2 regions of the Shouchella rhizosphaerae genome follow, and region 2 is predicted to be linked to the other one. Evidence: predicted binding sites of a transcription regulator. Region 2 holds the regulator's gene; the other holds the start of a gene.

Region 1 (6,996 bases), 860 kb from region 2:
GCTCATTTCCGCAAAAACACCGGCGATATAAAAAGGGAGCAACGGGATAATGGCCTTACGTATGACTAATTCAACAATGTTTTTCCCTTCCTCGATAAAGCCATGTAGTGTACTTGAATGTGTGGCGGCAATCCCTATGCCGAAGACAAAAGCAAGAAGCAACGCTGTCAAAACGTCAAAAAGCGGCTCTACCGACAGTTGCAAAAACCCCTCGATTTCTGAAGGGGCGTTGGCGCCTGTCCCAGCAATCCCTAGTGAAGGGATGACGTTCATCGCTACGAAAACCGCAAAGAAGCCGGCTAGAATCGTTGACAAATACGAAATGAAAATGGTCGAGCCGAGCATCTTTCCTCCGCCCTTGCCTAGAGCAGCAATGCCAGCAGCAATAAAGAACACAATAATAAGCGGAACCATAAAGAAAATAAAGCTGCCGATCACGTCTTTTATCGTTACCATCAATTTGGCAATAAACTCATTGGCAACAAAGCCAATAGCAACACCGGCAATAATACCAAAAACAAGCCGGGCAATTAATTTCACAAACAACACTCCAATCTAAATAACGGTTGTTACTTGAAAAGTACGTTGCTAGTATACCATTATTTAGTAGGTTTCGCATTGAGAGCGTTATCATTGCCGTCCTGTTGAGTGAAAGGGCAAAAACGTTTCATTTTCAAAAACGCCTAAGTTTGGTACGATTAAATACATGGAGGGGAAAATATGGGAAAATTTTATCAAGAACAATTGGATTTTTCAGATACGAAAAGCATTGAGCAAGCATTTACGAAATTGTTAGCTGTTTCTCTTGATACGAGAGAAGGACTTGAACGCTTTATGGAAGAGGAATCCGTCCTCCTTGATCAGTTGGAGGAAGCGATCACTGGGCATTATATTGATTTTAACTGCCATAACGGTTCTGAAGAAGCAAAGCGTGCCTTTGAGTATGACCAACAAGTGATCGAACCTCTAATGAAGCGTTATGAGGCTAAGCTCGATGAGGCGTTCTTGGCAGCGCCAGCTTTAGCACATTTGCCAGAAGAGAAATACGGCCTTTTTGTAAAAAGAAAACGAAATGCCCAACAACTTTACCGGGAAGAAAACGTCAAGCTTGAAATTGAAGAAGCAAGCCTCGCTACCGCCTATTTTGAACATACGGGATCAATGACAGTAGACTGGGACGGGCAAGAGCTAACCATTCCTCAGCTGTCTCCTTATTTTCAGAATGAAAATAGGGAGACCCGCAAAAAGGCCATGTCGTTGGCGAGGGAGGCACTGCTCAAAATCGAAGAGCCATTGCAGGAAATTTTTTCGAAGTTGATGGTCATTAGGCAGCAAAAAGCCGAGAATGCAGGGCTTGCTAATTATCGTGATTATATGTTCAAAAAGTACGCCCGCTTTGATTATACGCCTGAAGATTGTAAACAGCTCGCTCTTAGCATTGCCAAACATGTGAAACCATTAAAGGAAAAGTTGCAGCGTAAGCATGCCGACCAACTTGGCGTCGACACATACAGGCCGTGGGATGTGGAAGCTGTTATTCCCGGGCAACAGCCTTTAAAGCCATTTGAGGGAGCAGCGGAATTAATTGAAAAAGCCGGAACAGCACTTGATGCGCTTGATGCTCGTTTTGGCGGCCTGCTTAGAAGAATGGATGGAGAGGGCATGCTTGACTTAGAGAGCCGCAAAGGCAAATCGCCTGGAGGCTTTTGTGCGCCACTGCCGATATCAAAGCTTTCGTTTATTTTTATGAACCACGCAAATACACATGATGACATGATTACGCTATTCCATGAAATGGGCCATTGCATTCATAATGACTTAAAAAAGGAATGGCCTTTGTCGCTTTACCGTGACACACCAATGGAATCAAGCGAATTGGCGAGCATGTCGATGGAGCTTATGACAATGGACCAATGGTCATTGTTCTATTCAGAAGAAGACTTAAAACGAGCCAAATACAAACAATTAAAAGGCATTGTCGACTTTTTGCCAGCAGGAATTGTCATTGACCAATTCCAACATTGGCTCTATGAACACCCATCGCATAGCGAAGAAGAACGAAATCAAAAATACCGTGAGCTGTTAGAAACAATAGATGCCAATGTTTCTGATTGGAGCGGATATGAAAAATGGCGGGAGAGCAGTTGGATCAGGGTGCTCCATATTTTCGAAGTACCGTTTTACTACGTAGAATATGTGATTGCCCAGCTTGGGGCGCTGCAGTTGTATAAAAACTATAAACAAGAGCCTGAACAAACGCTTGCTCGCTATAAGGAAGCCCTAGCACTTGGCAGTTCAAAATCTCTTCATGAAGTCTACAGTGCAGCTGGAGTGCGCTTTGATTTTTCAGCAGAAATGATTGGCGATTTAATGGCTTTTGTTGAACAAGAGTTAAACGAGCTTGTCTAAAGATAGACTAGCTGCATCGTTTTTTATAAAACATAGAGAACTCTAGCTGCGGAGAAGGAGCTCAGCTGCCCATCGGCGTTCATTAATCTGACCTTTTTTGACTTTTTTTGCCCAAAGGGGTTGAAAGGTCAATGAAGGTCAGTTATAATAAAGCCATAGTCAACAGCCTCTTTATTTTAAAGGCTGTTTGTTTTTACTCACAAAGGTCAAAGATAGTCAAAATCAAATTCCGCTTATAAATAAAAAACAAGGAGGAGAAAGTCCATGAAATGTCAACATTGTCAAACTCGTGAGGCTGTGATTTCCTTGAATGTTGTTGTAAACAATCGTCAAAGCCACTATGCGCTTTGCCAAGAGTGCTATGCGCAGTGGAGCGATTCAAACATGAATGGTCAATTTGATTCGCTGTTTCAGCAATTTATGAATCAAGGCCAGCCACAACAAAACGTTCGTACAAAAGAGCAAAAACGGACCGATGATGGTTTCCTCGGTCAATTTGGCTATAATTTAACAAACGATGCGAAAGACGGCAAAATTGACCCAGTGATTGGCCGCGACCAAGAAGTAGAGCGCGTCATTCAAGTGTTAAGCCGTCGAACAAAAAATAACCCTGTGTTGATCGGGGAAGCAGGCGTCGGAAAGACAGCGATTGCTGAAGGGCTTGCACGGCGAATTGCCAGCGGCGATGTGCCTGCAAAACTGCAAAATAAACAAATCTATGCGATTGACTTTTCTTCTCTAGTCGCCGGTACAAGCTACCGCGGCCAGTTTGAAGAACGGATGCAGAAGTTGATTGACGAAGTCAGCAGCCGTGATGATGTGATTGTGTTTGTCGATGAACTTCACATGATCGTAGGCGCTGGTGCTTCTGGAGAAGGCAACATGGATGCAGGCAATTTGCTCAAGCCAGCGCTTGCTCGTGGAAGCATGCAACTGATTGGGGCGACAACGCTAGCAGAATACCGCAAAATTGAAAAGGACCCGGCCCTGGAACGCCGCTTCCAACCGGTAACAGTCAAAGAGCCTACTACAAGCCAAGCGTTGGCGATTTTGCAAGGTCTAAAAGGCGTATATGAAACGTACCACGGCGTTCGTTACTCAGATGAAGTGCTAGAAGCGTGCGTTAAACTGTCAGATCGTTATATTCAAGACCGTTATCTTCCAGACAAAGCGATCGACCTACTTGATGAAGCCGGTTCCCACTTGTCCTTGTCTTCTAACCATGAAGATAAAGCGACATTGGAGAAACGTCTTGCTACGATACGCGCGAAAAAACAAGAAGCAACTAAACAAGAACGGTATGAAGAAGCGGCCGCGCTTCGGGATGAGGAACTGAAAGTACAAGCAAAATTGCAAGAGGCCGTGTCAGAATTAGAACCAGTAGATGTCACTGTTGAAGATATTGAAATGCTGATTGAACGGCAAACAGGCGTACCTGTCCGTAAGTTGCAGAAAGCGGAGCAACAAAAAATGAAAGACTTGGCCAACAGGCTTGCAGCCAAAGTCATTGGGCAAGAGGAAGCAGTCGACAAAGTTGCCAAAGCTGTAAAACGAAGCCGTGCTGGTTTAAAAGCAGGCAATCGTCCAATTAGTTTTCTGTTTGTCGGACCGACTGGCGTCGGAAAAACGGAATTGACGAAACAGCTTGCCCAAGAGGTGTACGGCAAGAAAGAAAGCATGATACGCCTTGATATGAGTGAGTTTATGGAGAAACACTCTGTATCTAAACTGATTGGTTCCCCTCCTGGCTATGTTGGCCATGAAGAAGGCGGACAGCTGACGGAACGGGTGCGACGCAATCCGTACAGCATCATTTTGCTGGATGAAATTGAAAAAGCCCATCCTGATGTGCAACATATGTTTTTGCAAATTATGGAGGATGGCCGCTTGACGGATAGCCAAGGGCGTGTCGTTTCCTTCAAGGATACAATGATCATTATGACGTCAAATGCGGGTGTTGGCGTGACAAAACCATCGCTTGGTTTTACAGCTGAACAAAGCAAAACATTGGGGATTTTGGAAAACCTTAATGATTATTTCAAACCAGAATTCCTTAACCGCTTTGATGCATTGATCGAGTTTAACCAGCTTTCAGAAGAAAACTTGATTGACATTGTCGATGTGATGCTTGCCGATTTGAATGAACGGTTGGCAGCGCAAAACATTGAAATGGAAGTGAGCGAGGAAGCGAAGCGTAAACTTGCTAAACTTGGCTACCACCCTGCGTTTGGTGCCCGTCCGCTTCGCCGGGTGATTCAGGATACCATTGAAGATGATATCACCGACCTTTTGATCGATGATAACGACTTGAAGCGCGTAAACGTCGATGTCGTCGACGAGCAACTTGTTGTCCGTAAAGGATAAGCGCAAGGCAAACGGTGATGCGTGCGAGCGTTAGTCCGTAGTTTGCAGGCTGCTGGGATCATTCCAGCAGCCTTTTTTGGTTGTGCAGACACTAAGCTGTGCGAAGACTTAGGCAAAACGAGATAGATGCGTCTCTGTTTGTACAAAGGCTTGCTGGAACAGGTCATGCTTTTAATGGTATTGTTGGAGCCCGCGTACAATCGCTGTTGCAGCTTCGTTTGGAAAGCTGGCGGCTTTCATCCGTTCTGCTTCTTCAGCATTTGTAATAAATCCAAGTTCGACAAGGGCGGCAGGCATGGCAGTATTGCGCAATACACTAAAATTTGCCGATTTGACGCCGCGGTTTCTTGTATTTAGTGTGTTGACGAGTTCTGTTTGCAAAGCTGAAGCCAAAGCTTGTCCTTGGCTGCTTGATGGGAAGTGAAATGTTTCTGTCCCATGGGCACTTGGGGTAGCTGCATTGGCATGAATGCTAACAAATGTATCGGCATTACGGGCATTAGCAAGTTCGGCCCTGGCTTCGAGCCCAACATATGCGTCCCCTGTTCTCGTCATAATGACTGTTGCCCCTGCCTCTTCCAGCCTATCTTTCGTATGCGCAGCTACTTTTAAAACAAGATCTTTCTCGGAAATTCCATTTGCGACTGCCCCAGGATCGCTTCCACCGTGGCCCGCATCAATGGCAATGACTTTACCAGATACACTAGCCGCCGCTTCTGATGCTAGAAAATAGCTAGTGGAGACTACTGCAAGGATGGCGGCCATCAAAAATGAAAAAGCATGCTTTTTTCTCATGAGCGCCTCCTTGGTTTTTATCGCTTGGCTTATATTAGTAGTCTAAGAGATTGCCATAGAGGCAACAAGGGATTTTGTCGAAAACAGCCCTTCCTGATTAAAATGAAGGGAAAATATGTATCCAAAGAGAAAAACATGAAGAATCACAGTGGTTAAGTTTTATGAAAGCAAGGAAAAGCGTCTGAACAGAGGTGACTAGTAACGGTTCAAGATCGCCTAGTTAGGAAGCTGTTTAGCTCATTTCAATCTTTTGTCCCAGGTAGATATGGTAACGAAGTAACAAATCGGCTTAATTTCTCGTTTTTCGGCAATCATAGATGTTTCAAATTTTGCGAGCAAGGCGCAAAATATGAAATTAGCAAATTGGAAAACTATAGTAAAATAAGTACTAAAACCTAGACCTTTAGGCTTGTAATCGGAGGAGAAACGATGAAATCAAATTTAGAAGCATACCGGATTATGAATGACATTTATCGTCTATTGCGCCAAGAGGTAGGCTCTCCGACGTCTACGTTTCGTGAAGTGGTAGATTTTGCGATTGTAAAGCTACGCGGGCGAATGGAAGACAAAGAATTAAGTCGCCTCTGGCATATCGTTTACTTGCGTCAAGACATGATGAATTTCGAGACGATCTCCCGCAGCCAAGTCGAGTACTTAAAAGCTGTTCGCAAAGCTTTAATGAAAGCGCTAAAAAAGCAGGACGATGATAATGAGATCTGCGTATAAAAAACGCAGAAGCAGTGCTCAAGAGGGGGAGAAGGGGAGGAACGGCTTAACTAAACCATATTGGCAGATAATTCGGAATATAAATCGTTGAACGATTTCCTTATTTTATTCTAAGATAACGTTTTTTGTTAGGCCAATTAGCAGGCTTTTGCGTAATACTGTGCAATGGGGTGCTATACAATGCATTTGCTATAAGCAGTCTGGTTATGGCTATTGATGGCTAGAAACAGTCATGTATTAGAAATGCTTTGCTGTTTTTAACAGATAGCTACAAAAACAAAGGAATATTGACAGTCTTTGCAAAATAACTGGAAGGAAACCCAATTGTTGCGAAAAATAGGTAACCGTTATTTTTTAAACTTCATGTCCAATGATAAATTGTTTATGGCTAAGCGAGAGGAGGTGACAAAAAAGCGGGGGTCTGCACAAGAAAAATTATAGGGGGTTATTTGAACAGGCCAAAGCTAGGAGTTTGGAGGCAGAACGCAGCTGGTGGTTAAAGCGTTGATTGTAGGAAAGGGCTTGGGGTTTAGTCTACTCTTGTTCTTTATATAAAGCCCCTTTTATGGACTCACTTATAATAGCAATTAGAGGTTATGGGGGAGATGGCGTAGCAGGTTGATACGGCGAATATGCGGGATGCCGCTAGATCATTCACTAAGAGGGTTTTTTATGGATATGCTGACAGATAAACGCATTGAG
Region 2 (6,996 bases):
CGAGTGATGAGTCTTGGAGGTAGAGCACTGATTGGACGAGGGGTCCCCACAGGATTACCGAATTCAGTCAAACTCCGAATGCCAATGACTTTAACTCGGGAGTCAGACTGCGAGTGCTAAGATCCGTAGTCAAGAGGGAAACAGCCCAGACCATCAGCTAAGGTCCCCAAGTATACGTTAAGTGGAAAAGGATGTGGAGTTGCCCAGACAACCAGGATGTTGGCTTAGAAGCAGCCATCATTGAAAGAGTGCGTAATAGCTCACTGGTCGAGTGACTCTGCGCCGAAAATGTACCGGGGCTAAACGTATCACCGAAGCTATGGCAATCCCGTAAGGGATTGGGTAGGGGAGCGTTCCAAGGACAGCGAAGCTAGATCGTGAGGACTAGTGGAGTGCTTGGAAGTGAGAATGCCGGTATGAGTAGCGAAAAGATAGGTGAGAATCCTATCCGTCGAAAGCCCAAGGTTTCCTGAGGAAGGCTCGTCCGCTCAGGGTTAGTCGGGACCTAAGCCGAGGCCGAAAGGCGTAGGCGATGGACAACAGGTTGATATTCCTGTACCACCTCGTATTCGTTTGAACGATGGGGGGACGCAGAAAGGTAGGGTGAGCGCGCCGCTGGCTGTGCGCGTCGAAGCATGCGAGGCTGGAACATAGGCAAATCCGTGTTCCGTAAGGCTGAGCTGTGACCGTGAAGGACCTTCGGGTCCGAAATCCCTGATCCTCCGCTGCCGAGAAAAGCCTCTAGTGAGAATACAGGTGCCCGTACCGCAAACCGACACAGGTAGGCGAGAAGAGAATTCTAAGACGCTCGGGAGAACTCTCGTTAAGGAACTCGGCAAAATGACCCCGTAACTTCGGGAGAAGGGGTGCTCTAGTAGGGTTAATCGCCCGAGAGAGCCGCAGTGAAAGGATCCAAGCGACTGTTTAGCAAAAACACAGGTCTCTGCGAAGCCGTAAGGCGAAGTATAGGGGCTGACACCTGCCCGGTGCTGGAAGGTTAAGAGGAAGGGTCATCCCTTACGGGAGAAGCTCTGAATTGAAGCCCCAGTAAACGGCGGCCGTAACTATAACGGTCCTAAGGTAGCGAAATTCCTTGTCGGGTAAGTTCCGACCCGCACGAATGGTGCAACGACTTGGATACTGTCTCAACGAGAGACCCGGTGAAATTATAGTACCTGTGAAGATGCAGGTTACCCGCGACAGGACGGAAAGACCCCATGGAGCTTTACTGTAGCTTGATAGTGAGTGTTGGTATCATCTGTACAGGATAGGTAGGAGCCTTGGAAACCGGAGCGCTAGCTTCGGTGGAGGCGTCGGTGGGATACTACCCTGATGGTGCTGGCATTCTAACCTCGACCCGTGATCCGGGCCAGGGACATTGTCAGGTGGGCAGTTTGACTGGGGCGGTCGCCTCCTAAACAGTAACGGAGGCGCCCAAAGGTTCCCTCAGAATGGTTGGAAATCATTCGTAGAGTGCAAAGGCAGAAGGGAGCTTGACTGCGAGACCTACAAGTCGAGCAGGGACGAAAGTCGGGCTTAGTGATCCGGCGGTGCCGTATGGAAGGGCCGTCGCTCAACGGATAAAAGCTACCCTGGGGATAACAGGCTTATCTCCCCCAAGAGTCCACATCGACGGGGAGGTTTGGCACCTCGATGTCGGCTCGTCGCATCCTGGGGCTGAAGTAGGTCCCAAGGGTTGGGCTGTTCGCCCATTAAAGCGGCACGCGAGCTGGGTTCAGAACGTCGTGAGACAGTTCGGTCCCTATCCGTCGCGGGCGTAGGAAATTTGAGAGGAGCTGTCCTTAGTACGAGAGGACCGGGATGGACATACCGCTGGTGTACCAGTTGTTCCGCCAGGAGCATCGCTGGGTAGCTACGTATGGACGGGATAAGTGCTGAAAGCATCTAAGCATGAAGCCCCCCTCAAGATGAGATTTCCCATGGCGTAAGCCAGTAAGACCCCTTAGAGATGATGAGGTTGATAGGTCAGAAGTGGAAGCGTGGCGACACGTGGAGCGGACTGATACTAATCGGTCGAGGGCTTATCCTATATACATTCTTGACAATTGAGTCTATTTCGGATTTAGTTTTGAAAGAATCACCGATTCTTTCCATACCCTTCAGTGCAGACGAAGAGATTCGCTGCTTATCTGAGAACTACGAAGAGAAGCGAGGAGTTCGAGGACAGGAGTGCTCGAAGAAGGGAGCGTACCCAAACGTACGTGACCGACTGAGAGACACGAACTGGACGAAGAAATCCGAAGCTTATCTGAAGTAGAGTCCGGTGACAATGGCAAAGAGGGCACACCCGTTCCCATGCCGAACACGGCCGTTAAGCTCTTTTGCGCCGATGGTAGTTGGAGGCTTCCTCCTGTGAGAGTAGGACGTTGCCGGGCTAAGCAAAGACACCTGAATAGGTGTCTTTTTTTGTTTGTGCAGGAAGCAAAAGAGTGCTGCTTCGAAGAAGCAGAGTTAAATGCTTATTAGGAGTATATGGAGATAAGCTCATATAAAAAACTACGTGAATAGGCTTCACTGGAAAAGCCTCATGCCCTCCTGCGAGACGTAGGGATCATTTTCGTAAGACTACATGAAAAACATCATCGAAGAAGCTCCGTGCCCAACATCCCCGTAGGAAAAGATCCCGGAGCCAGGACGTTGCCGGGCAAATACTAAAGACACCTGAATAGGTGTCTTTTTTTGTTATATGCAGGAAGCAAAAGAGGACTGCTTCGAAGAAGCAGAGTTAAATGCTTATTAGGAGTATATGGAGATAAGCTCATTTAAAAGGAGCAATGCAAAAATTCCCTTAGGACAAGGGCCAAAAGATGCACCATTAAAAACGGAAGAAAATATCCTATAAATAGACGGAACCACGTCTAGAACCCCAATCCTTGGCGATAATAAAAAAGAGTTACTGGTTGAAGTTTTTTATAAAACTAGCTATAATTAAACCAACAAAAGTCAAATATAGTCAAAGTCAATGGCGGAAAGGGGTTGGTGGAATGCGCAATATTAGTGATTTGATTGAACAATACTTAAAGACAACATTAATGCGAAGCGGAAATGAACTATTGGAAATTAAACGTAGTGAGTTGGCTAAGCAGTTTCAATGTGTCCCGTCTCAAATCAATTACGTCATCAGCACCCGCTTTACTTTGGAAAAAGGCTATATTGTCGAAAGCAAAAGAGGCGGCGGAGGCTACATTCGTATAACGAAAGTTGAATCCCATGAAGACATTGCTTTATTTGAGCACATGTGTCAGCTTATCGGAAATAAAATAGACCAGCAAACGGCGCAAAACATTGTATTTCGTTTGTATGAAGAGGAAGCCATTACAAGACGGGAAGCTAATTTGATGATGAGCGCATTAGATCGTGCCCATTATAAATCGACAGTTGCCCATAGGGATGAAATTAGAGCAAATGTGCTGAAGGCAATGATTGAGACGCTTAAATACAAAGAAAACGAAACGTAGAAGGAGGGGTGAAAAATGGTCTGCCAAGAATGTAAAGAACGGCAAGCAACTCTTCATTTTACTAAAATTATAAATGGCCAAAAGCATGAAATGCACTTATGTGATCAGTGTGCACGTGAAAAAGGCGAATCAATTCCAGGGACCGATAGCTTTTCCATACACCATCTATTCTCGGGCTTGTTTAACATGGGAGCCGAACAAACGAGGGAAACAGCCGAACAAAAGCAAAGGTGCCCGAATTGCGGGATGAGTTACGAAAAATTTCTTCATATTGGTCGTTTTGGCTGCGCCCATTGCTACAAAGCGTTTGGCCCTCAATTAAGTTCGGTGTTTAAAAGAGTGCATGCTGGCAATGACACTCACAAAGGAAAAATTCCAAAAAGGATTGGCAAGTCCCTTAAAATTGAAAAACGGCTATTAGAGCTTAAGGCGCTATTGGATAGTCATATTCAAAAAGAAGAATTTGAAAAAGCCGCCGAATTGCGTGATGAAATTAAAAAATTGAAAGAGCAAATGGAAGGAGGCGAATAGGAGCTGTGAGCTTGGATCGTTTTCTGAAAAATGCCATTAGCCCTTGGATGAAAAAAGATGGTTCGGATGCGGATATTGTGCTTAGTAGCCGAATAAGGTTAGCAAGAAATATGAGTGCTTTTACATTTCCGATGCTCTCTTCTAAAGAAGAAGCATACGCCGTTGCAAAACATGTAAAAGATGCCTTAGGGGGAACGCAAGGAGAGGCCTTGGGTAAAGCTGAAATGTTGGCTATGGAAGATATGCGGACAAACGATAAACGGATGCTTGTCGAAAAGCATTTGATTAGTCCTCATTTGGCTGAGCAATCAAAGTATGGCATGGTGCTTTTAAGCGGAGATGAATCACTTAGCATTATGATTAATGAAGAGGACCATATTCGCATCCAAAGTTTGAGCGCTGGATTTGAGCTTGAAAATTGTTTACAGGCCGCTAATGCGGTAGACGATTGGGTTGAATCGCATTTAACTTATGCCTATGACAGCCAGTATGGTTATTTGACTAGCTGCCCAACGAATGTGGGAACGGGCATGCGTGCTTCCGTAATGATTCATTTACCTGCATTAGCGATGACCCGGCAGCTGCAACGAATTTTGCCGGCAATTAACCAATTGGGCTTAGTTGTAAGAGGAATTTACGGGGAAGGCAGCGAAGCTTTAGGTAACCTATTTCAAATTTCTAATCAAATAACGCTTGGAAAAACGGAACAGGATATTGTTGATGATTTACAAGGCGTAGTGAAGCAATTGATACGGCAAGAGCGTGTTGCGCGAGATTCGCTTTTACAGCACTCAAAGTTAGAACTTAAAGACCGTGTTTTTAGGTCTTACGGAATTTTAGCGAACAGCTATATTATTGATTCCAAAGAAGCGACAAGAAGGTTGTCTGATGTGCGCTTAGGAATCGATCTAGGTTTTATTGAAAACACGGCAGGGAAAATTCTAGATGAACTAATGATTTTGACACAACCAGGCTTCCTGCAACAATACGCGAAAACCGTTCTCACTCCCGAGCAACGCGATGAGAGACGGGCAGCTTTAATTCGCGAACGCTTAAAACTAGAACATGAAACAGCTGATTGAATAATTCGGAGGTGGATGGAATGATTTTTGGACGGTTTACTGAACGAGCCCAGAAAGTATTAGCGCTATCGCAAGAAGAGGCAATTCGTTTAAGCCACCATAATATTGGCACTGAACATATATTGCTCGGACTAATCCGTGAGGGTGAAGGAATTGCAGCGAAAGCTTTGCAACAGCTTGGACTTGGTTCCGAAAAATTGCAAAAAGAAGTAGAAACCCTAGTAGGAAAAGGGCAAGAAGGGCAAAAAAGCATTCATAGCACGCCTCATTATACGCCAAGAGCAAAGAAAGTAATTGAGCTGTCTATGGATGAAGCAAGAAAGCTTGGCCATTCATACGTTGGAACCGAACATATATTGCTTGGCCTCATCCGCGAAGGAGAAGGCGTAGCAGCACGAGTCCTTAATAATTTAGGGGTCAGCTTAAATAAAGCGAGACAACAAGTATTGCAGTTGCTTGGAAGCAATGAAGGAGGAAGCTCGTCACAATCAAACGGTGCGGCAACTAATGCCAATACGCCGACATTGGATAGCCTTGCCCGTGATTTAACAGCGATTGCTAGGGAGGAAACGCTTGATCCGGTTATTGGACGTAGCCGTGAAATAGAGCGAGTTATTCAAGTGCTTAGCCGCCGTACCAAAAACAACCCAGTATTAATTGGAGAGCCCGGTGTCGGAAAAACGGCAATTGCCGAAGGGCTGGCCCAAAGCATTGTTGCCAATGAAGTCCCAGAAACATTGCGCAATAAGCGAGTGATGACACTCGACATGGGCACTGTTGTCGCTGGAACAAAATACCGCGGCGAATTCGAAGATCGGCTGAAAAAAGTGATGGACGAAATTCGCCAAGCAGGCAACGTGATTCTGTTTATTGACGAATTGCATACATTAATTGGCGCAGGAGGCGCTGAAGGAGCCATTGATGCTTCTAATATTTTGAAACCGTCTTTGGCTAGAGGGGAACTTCAATGTATTGGCGCGACGACACTAGATGAGTACCGCAAGTATATTGAAAAAGACGCGGCATTGGAACGCCGGTTCCAACCCATTCAAGTTGACGAGCCAACGATTGATGAATCGATCCAAATCCTTTATGGTTTGCGTGATCGCTATGAAGCCCATCACCGAGTGACCATTACGGACGAGGCGGTGGAAGAAGCAGTAAAGTTGTCCGACCGTTATATTTCGGACCGGTTTTTGCCAGATAAAGCGATTGACTTAATTGATGAAGCAGCTTCAAAAGTCCGCCTCCGTTCTTACACGGCTCCGCCAAATTTAAAAGAGCTAGAGGCGAAGCTTGAAGAAACAAGAAAAGAAAAAGACGCTTCTGTCCAAAGCCAAGAATTTGAAAAGGCCGCTTCCTTACGTGATACCGAACAACGGTTGCGTGAAGAGCTGGAAGAAATGAAAAATGAGTGGAAGAAAAAGCAAGGTCAAGAAAACACAGAAGTATTGGTTGAGGATATCGCCCAAGTTGTTTCTAGCTGGACAGGAATTCCGGTTTCCAAACTAGCGGAAGAGGAAACGGAACGTTTGTTGAAAATGGAAGAGATTCTCCATGAGCGTGTCGTTGGCCAAGAAGAAGCTGTTAAATCCATTTCGAAAGCGATTCGCCGTGCTCGCGCTGGATTAAAAGATCCAAAGCGGCCAATAGGATCATTTATTTTCCTTGGTCCAACGGGTGTTGGTAAAACCGAGCTTGCCCGGGCTGTAGCAGAAACGTTATTTGGTGATGAAGATGCTGTCATACGGATTGACATGTCTGAGTATATGGAAAAACACGCAACAAGCCGGCTAGTTGGTTCGCCTCCAGGTTATGTTGGCCATGAAGAGGGTGGGCAATTAACGGAAAAAATCCGTAGAAAGCCTTACTCTGTTATATTGCTTGATGAAATCGAAAAAGCG

Evidence for each region. The regulator CtsR, encoded in region 2, represses protease genes until heat stress. The targets are predictions, from matches to a motif close to ATGGTCAATAAAGGTCAAACA.
Region 1: V5G21_RS05860 (ATP-dependent Clp protease ATP-binding subunit) is a predicted target of CtsR. The motif match lies at 2,534-2,554, and genes of this name have one in related genera.

The regions. Positions count from the first base shown of each region.
Region 1 covers NZ_CP144921.1:1,121,161-1,128,156, reverse strand. Annotated here, with positions in the region: gene V5G21_RS05870 (dicarboxylate/amino acid:cation symporter) at 1-540, opposite strand, end outside; gene V5G21_RS05865 (M3 family oligoendopeptidase) at 721-2,409, shown strand; gene V5G21_RS05860 (ATP-dependent Clp protease ATP-binding subunit) at 2,674-4,773, shown strand; gene V5G21_RS05855 (N-acetylmuramoyl-L-alanine amidase family protein) at 4,945-5,568, opposite strand; gene V5G21_RS05850 (hypothetical protein) at 5,998-6,294, shown strand; gene V5G21_RS05845 (helix-turn-helix domain-containing protein) at 6,967-6,996, shown strand, end outside.
Region 2 covers NZ_CP144921.1:1,982,014-1,989,009, forward strand. Annotated here, with positions in the region: rRNA gene V5G21_RS09900 (23S ribosomal RNA) at 1-2,050, shown strand, start outside; rRNA gene rrf (5S ribosomal RNA) at 2,281-2,396, shown strand; gene V5G21_RS09910 (CtsR family transcriptional regulator) at 3,006-3,479, shown strand; gene V5G21_RS09915 (UvrB/UvrC motif-containing protein) at 3,495-4,010, shown strand; gene V5G21_RS09920 (protein arginine kinase) at 4,016-5,092, shown strand; gene clpC (ATP-dependent protease ATP-binding subunit ClpC) at 5,113-6,996, shown strand, end outside.